DNA from 2 places in the Microbacterium sp. NPDC091676 genome. Region 2 is predicted to be linked to the other one. Evidence: riboswitches for the same ligand, from Rfam matches in the RefSeq annotation. Region 2 holds a riboswitch; the other holds the start of a gene.
The links. A riboswitch is a leader RNA that binds a small molecule or an ion and turns the genes downstream of it on or off. The one in region 2 is predicted to bind thiamine pyrophosphate.
Positions count from the first base shown of each region.

Region 1: another riboswitch for thiamine pyrophosphate. It lies ahead of thiM (hydroxyethylthiazole kinase); the one in region 2 lies ahead of ACIQID_RS12240 (ECF transporter S component).

Region 1 is NZ_JBIVTI010000002.1:14,609-18,002, reverse strand. Features, by position in the region: gene ACIQID_RS13145 (DUF402 domain-containing protein) at 1-661, shown strand, start outside; gene ACIQID_RS13140 (NAD-dependent epimerase/dehydratase family protein) at 906-1,877, shown strand; TPP riboswitch at 1,885-1,978, shown strand; gene thiM (hydroxyethylthiazole kinase) at 1,970-2,815, shown strand; gene ACIQID_RS13130 (bifunctional hydroxymethylpyrimidine kinase/phosphomethylpyrimidine kinase) at 2,812-3,394, shown strand, end outside.
Region 2 is NZ_JBIVTI010000001.1:2,515,481-2,518,874, reverse strand. Features, by position in the region: gene ACIQID_RS12245 (ABC transporter ATP-binding protein) at 1-528, opposite strand, end outside; gene ACIQID_RS12240 (ECF transporter S component) at 528-1,169, opposite strand; TPP riboswitch at 1,162-1,271, opposite strand; gene ACIQID_RS12235 (D-alanyl-D-alanine carboxypeptidase) at 1,349-2,839, shown strand; gene ACIQID_RS12230 (ABC transporter ATP-binding protein) at 2,890-3,394, opposite strand, start outside.

The DNA.
Region 1 (3,394 bases), on a different contig from region 2:
CGGGGAGGGGCCGTTCCTCTCGCCGGGTGCGCAGCTCGACTGGCACTACCGCAAGCCGGGGTGGACCACGGGGGAGGCGGCGACCATCACCCCCATGCGCGTCGTCCGTGACGATGAGCGCGGTCTCGTCGCGTGGCTCGCCGCCGGGACGCAGCAGGAAGGCCAGGGCACGCGGGACGGGGAGCGCATCCGGACCGTCCCGCTCGATCGGCGGTGGCGGGAGACCCGGCGCCGGATCGTCGAGGAGTGGTGGGGCAACGGCATCCTGCGCATCGCGCCCGCGGGAGTGCCGTGGTCGGTCTGGCTGTTCTGGAGCGCGGCCACCGGGACGACGTGGGACTTCGCCGGCTGGTACGTCAACCTCGAGAACGCGCACCTGCGCACCGACAGTGCCACCTACACCTCCGATCACATCCTCGACGTCGAGATCGCACAGGACGGGCGCGTGGCGATGAAGGACGAGGACGAGCTGGTCGCCGCCGTCGACCAGGGACGGCTGACCGCCGCGCAGGCTGCGCAGATCGAGCGGCACGCGGTCGCGGCCATCGCGTCTTTCCATGCCGGCGACTGGCCGTTCGATCGGGAGTGGATCGACTGGCGACCGGACCCGTCGTGGACGATCCCGGTGTTGGACGGACTCGACGACATCGTCGTCCCCTGACCGCCTCGAGGCCGCCCTCCGCGACGGCGCCGAGGCAGCGCGGCATCAGGCGTTCGCGCGGCATCAGGCGACAGCAGTGCCGGTCGCCTGTGCTCGCGTGATGACCTGTGTTCGCGTGAGGGCCTGGGCCCACGTGAAGGCCTGTCCTCGCGTGACGGCCTGTACTCCCGTGACGGCCTGTCCTGCCGCTCCGCTCTGAGCGGAGGCCCTTCCCCCGAGTCGTCGATCCTGGTGACATGGGCACATGACGGATGTGCTGATCCTCGGGGGAACCGGATGGCTGTCGGGACGCATCGCCGCGCAGGCGCTCGGGGCAGGGGCGACCGTGACCTGCCTGGCCCGCGGCGGACGCCCGGCGCCGCCGGGGGCGACCCTCGTGCTGGCGGACCGGGATGAGGAGGCCGCCTACGACGTCGTCTCGCGCACCGATTGGGACCACGTCGTCGACGTCTCCTCCCGCGCCGATCACGTCTCCGGGGCGGTCCGTGCGCTCGGCGACCGTGCCGCTCGGTGGACGTACGTCTCGTCGATGTCGGTGTACCGCGACGACGACACGGTGGGGACCGACGAGTCGGCACCGCGGCACCCGGCGGCGCAGGCCGGTGAGGACGACGACTACGCGCGGCAGAAGGTCGCGGCGGAGGATGCCGTGCAGGCGGGCGTCGGCGACCGCGCACTCCTCGTCCGCCCCGGCCTCATCGTCGGCGACGGCGACCCCAGCGATCGCTTCGGCTACTGGGCGGCGGCGTTCCTCCGGGCGTTGGACGAGCCGGTGCTGCTCCCGCCGCTGGAAGGGCGCACAGCGCAGGTCATCGACGTCGAGGATGTCGCCGCCTTCGTCATGGCCGCCACCGTCACCGGTGCCGTGAACGCGATCGGCGACGTGCGCGAGCTCGACGACGTGTTGCGGACCGTGCGCGCGGCCACCGGGCACACGGGGCCGCTCGTCGTCGGCACCGAGGACCGTCTCGTCGCGGAAGGCGTCGCGTACTGGGCGGGACCGCGGTCGCTGCCGCTGTGGCTGCCACCCGAGATGAGCGGATTCATGACCCGCTCGAATGCGCGGTATCGCCGCAGCGGAGGCACGCTCCGCCCCCTCGACGAGACGGTGGAGCGCGTCGTGGCGGACGAGCGCGAACGGGGCGTGGACCGGGAGCGCCGCGCCGGCCTCACGCGGACGGAGGAGCGGGCGCTGCTCGACGCCCTCGCTCGCTAGACTGCGAGGCAGTGACACGGGGTGCCGCATCCGCGGCTGAGATCACACCCGTCGAACCTGATCTAGTTCGTACTAGCGAAGGGATGTCGCCCATGAGCGATCCTGTGCGTCCGCAATCCGTCCTCGACCTCGCCGCCACGGCGGGAAGGCTGCGGGAGGAGGTCAAGGCTACGCCGCCGTTGACGCACTGCATCACGAACGCCGTCGTGACGGGGTTCACCGCCAACGTGCTGCTGGCGCTCGGGGCGGCGCCGGCCATGGTCGACATCGTCGGCGAGGCCGAGCCGTTCGCCGCTGCCGCCTCGGGGCTCCTCATCAATCTCGGGACGCCGACCCCGGAGCAGCGGGAGGCGAGCAGGGAGGCGGTGGCGGGAGCGCACGCCGCCGGCACGCCGTGGGTGCTCGATCCCGTCGCGATCGGCACCCTCCCGGTGCGGACGGCCCTGGCCCACGAGCTGGTCGCGCTGCGCCCCACCGCGATCCGCGGCAACGCGTCGGAGATCCTCGCGCTGGCCGGACACAGCAGCGGCGGCCGCGGTGTCGACGCGACGGACGGGACCGAGGCGGCGGCAGCGGCGGCGCGGGAGCTCGCCGACCGGCACGGTTCCGTGGTCGCCGTCTCCGGCCCGGTCGATCTCCTCACCGACGGGGAGCGGGTGATCCGCATCGCGAACGGGCACGAGCTGCTCACGCGGGTGACCGGCGGCGGCTGCGCGTTGGGCGCGGTGATGGCGGCCTTCCTCGGGGCGGCCCGCGGTTCCGCGACCGACGCGCTGACGGCGGTGGCCGCGGCGACCCTCGTCTACACGGTCGCGGCGGAGCAGGCGGCGGGCGTCTCGCGCGGACCGGGCAGCTTCGCCGTCGGACTGCTCGACGCCCTGTCCGCCGTGACTCCGGGGGACCTCCGTGCCCGCGCCCGCGTCGAGGAGGCCCGATGACCGTCGACCTGTCCCTCTACCTCGTCACCGATCGGTCGCTGTGCGGCCCTCGCGGGGTGGTCGAGACCGTCCGCGAGGCCGTGGCGGGTGGGGTCCGCATCGTGCAGCTCCGCGACAAGGAGGCGACGGACGAGGAGACCGTCGTGCAACTCCTCGCCCTGTCCGCGGCCATCGACGGTCGCGCGCTGCTCGTCGTGAACGATCGCCTCGATGCGGCCGTCGAGGCCCGTCGCCGCGGTGCCAGGGTGGAGGGGGTGCACCTCGGCCAGGCGGATGCCTCGGTGCTCCGCGCGCGCGAGCTCCTCGGCCCGGAGGCGCTGATCGGGCTCACGGCGAACACCCCTGCCCATCTCGATGCCGTGACGGCGCTGCCGCCCGGCACGGTCGACTACCTCGGGGTCGGCGTGATCCGCCCCACGCGCACGAAGCCCGACCATCCGGACCCGCTCGGCATCGACGGCTTCGCCGCGTTCGCCGCGCGCAGTGCGCTGCCCTGCGTCGCCATCGGCGGGGTGGACCTCGACGACACGGCGGCGCTGCGCGAGGCCGGTGCCGCCGGGATCGCGGTGGTCTCGGCGC
Region 2 (3,394 bases):
ATCGAGGTTCGCCGTCGGCTCGTCCAGGAGGACGAGGCCGGGGCGCATCGCGAGCATGCCGGCGAGGGCGAGGCGCTGCTTCTGGCCGCCCGACAGCGCCTTGGTCGGATGATCGAGCGGCACCTCGAGCCCGACGGCAGCGAGCGCCGCCTCGACACGCGGCCAGATCTCCGCACGCGGCACGCCGAGGTTCTCGCACCCGAACGCGACGTCGTCGCCTGCGCGCGCGAGGATCACCTGGGAATCGGGGTCCTGGAGGACGAGTCCGGCGCGCCCGCGGGTCGCCACAGCCGGAGCGTCGTCGACGAGGAGCTCCCCCGCGCTCTCGCCCTCCTCCTCGCCGCCGAGCACGCCCGCGAGACCGTGCAGCAGGGTCGACTTGCCCGCCCCGGAGGCCCCGAGCACGAGCACCCGCTCGCCGGGCTCGATGCGGAACGAGAGGTCGCGCAGCGCCCAGGCCCGGCGGCTCGCATGCCGCCAGCCCCAGCCGCGCGCCTCGACGACGGCGGGAGCGACCTGCGCCGCCATCAGACGCGCACGCGCGCCTCGCGCCCGGAGCCGAAGCGGTCCAGCGCCCCGGTCGCCGCGATGCCGCGCGCGAGCACCCACGACAGGGCACCGGCGATGACGGCGCCGGAGATCACGGTGCTCACGAGGTAGATCACGGTGAACGCGGGACCGGAGCCGGCGTACCAGAGGATGAGGTTGTTGATGCCTCCCGCGAGCGCAGCGCCGGCACCGGCGAGGATCGCGACGGGCAGCGACCAGCGACGGTAGAAGAACAGCAGGAAGACCAGCTCGGCACCGAGGCCCTGCACGAGACCCGCCTCGAGCGTGAGGAAGCCACCCCACTGGTTGCCGATGAGCGCCGAGACGACGGCGGCCAGCAGTTCGACGTAGATCGCCGCACCGGCCTTGCGGATGATGAGGCCGCCGAGCACTCCGGCGAACAGCCACGGTCCGTCCAGGAGCCCCTGGAGCCCGGGGAGCAGCGGCTCGAGCAGGGCCTTGGGGCCGAGGTACCCGACGTTCCAGGCCAGGAAGATCAGGCCGGCGGCGACGCCGAGCACGCTGGCGACGACGATGTCGACGATGCGCCACCGCAGATAGCTGCGCGCCGGAGCGCCGGTCGTCTTCGTGGACGAGGATGTGGACGTGGACGTACTCATGTGAACTCCTCCCTGCGCTGGCATGACCCAGATCAGGTTCGACGGTCGAAGCGCGATTCGCTCCCTCTCAGCCCGGCTCGCCGGACTCCCGTGGTTGTGCTGTCGATCCTAGCGTCTTCCGCCCGCGCGTCCCGAGCCGCGCACGGCGGATTCCTGGCGGCATTCGGTACCGTAAGCGAGTGACCGCTTCCGATCCCCCTGAAGAGGCGTCCGGCGGCGTCGGCGTCGACGCGCGGCCCGAAGACTCCGTTCCCGCGTCCTCGCAGACCGTCGACGCGGTGCCCGCGCCCACGACGGAGACCGTCGCGTGGGCCGACGCCTCCACACCGGCGACCGCGCTGACCTGGGTCGACACCGGCGTGGTCGAGGCCGGCTCGTCGACGCCGGAGTTCGACGCCACCCCGGCAGCCGAGGCCACCCCGGGTCTGCTGCGCGATGCGACGCTGCGTCCTGCGATCGCCGGCCCCGGGCTGCTCGTCCCGCTCGCGATCCTCGCCGGGCTCGTCGCCTCCTATGCCGGGAGCACGCTGCTCTGGCCGCTGCACGAGGTCGCCCCCACCGTCCAGGCCGTGGAGTTCACCCCGGTGGCCGCCCCCACGGCCGCGCTCGCCTGGCCGGAGGTGGGAGACGGTGCCGTGGGCATCGCCGGGATGACCACGACGGCGTCCACGACCGCCCCGGTCAGCATCGCGAGCATCACCAAGGTCGTCAGCACGCTCATGGTGCTGGATCGCCTTCCCCTCGCCCCCGGGGAGCAGGGGCCCGAGTTCTCCTTCACCTACGCCGACAGCATCCGTTACTGGGACTACCGGATCTCGAATCAGTCCGCGCTGGACGTGCCCGTGGGCGGGGTGCTCACCGAGTACCAGCTCCTGCAGGGCACCCTGCTCGGTTCGGCCAACAACTACATCGATCGGCTCGCGGCGGAGATCTGGGGCTCCGATCGGGAGTTCGCGGCCGCCGCCGAGGTGTGGCTCGGCGAGCGCGGGCTCTCCGGGATCACCGTGGTCACGCCGTCCGGATTCGACGCGCGCAACGTCGCCACCCCGGAGGCCCTCGTGGCTCTCGGCGAGCTCGCGATGCAGAACCCCGTGTTCGCGGAGATCGTGGGCACCCGGTCGGTCGAGCTTCCGGGGGCCGGCACGGTCGAGAACACCAACGGCATGCTCGCCGATCCCGGGGTCGTCGGCATCAAGACCGGGACGCTGGTCGGGTGGAACCTGCTGACCGCGAAGGACGTCTCCATCGGGGACTCGACCGTCCGCCTCTACGCCGCGGCGCTGAACCAGGAGGACGACGAGGCGCGTCTCGCCCTCACGCGCGCGCTGTTCGCGCAGACCGAGGCCGCGCTGCAGGCGCAGGGCCCCGCCGTTCCCGCCGGGACGGTGGTCGGGCGCGTCCGTACCATCTGGGGCGAGGAGGTCGACGTCGTGACCGGCGAGGACGCGGAGGTGGTGCTGTGGAACGGGGCGAGCGCGACCGCGTCGGCCGTGTTCGATCTCGGCGAGCAGCGCGAGGCGGACGGCGACGTCGGAACCCTCACCACGACCGGCCCCGTCGACACGACCGAGACCGCGCTCGTGCTCGCCGAGGACGTGGAGGGCCCCAGCCCGTGGTGGCGCCTCACCCATCCCCTCGAACTGTTCGGCATCGCCGCGGACCGCTCCTGACGACTGACGCCCCGCTCCGAGTCCGGAGCGGGGCGTCAGGGCGATGCCGATCAGGGGCGCGGCGTCGAGCCGTCCGCCCCGTCGTCGAGGAGCGCCTGCGCCGCGGCGGCCTCCGCCCCGGGGAGCTGGGCACCGACGGCGGCACCCGCCACGGCGTCCGCCGCCTGCTCCTCCACGCGGGCCTCGGCGTCGGCGTCTCCGGTCACCACGACCGGAGACGACCCGGTCAGGGCCGCTTCCGCGTCGAGGTCGGTCGCGGCCTGCTCGAACTGCGACTGGTACAGCCGCCAGTACGCGCCCTGCGCGGCGATGAGCTCGTCGTGCGTGCCCTTCTCCACGATGTCGCCGTGCTCCATCACGAGGATGAGGTCGGCGTCGCGGATGGTCGACAGCCGGTGCGCGATGACGAACGAGGTGCGCCCCTGCCGGAGCGCTGCCATGGCGTTCTGCAGCAGCAGCTCGGTGCGGGTGTCGACCGCCGATGTGGCCTCGTCCAGGATGAGGATCGACGGCTGCGCCACGAAGGCCCGCGCGATCGTGATGAGCTGGCGCTCA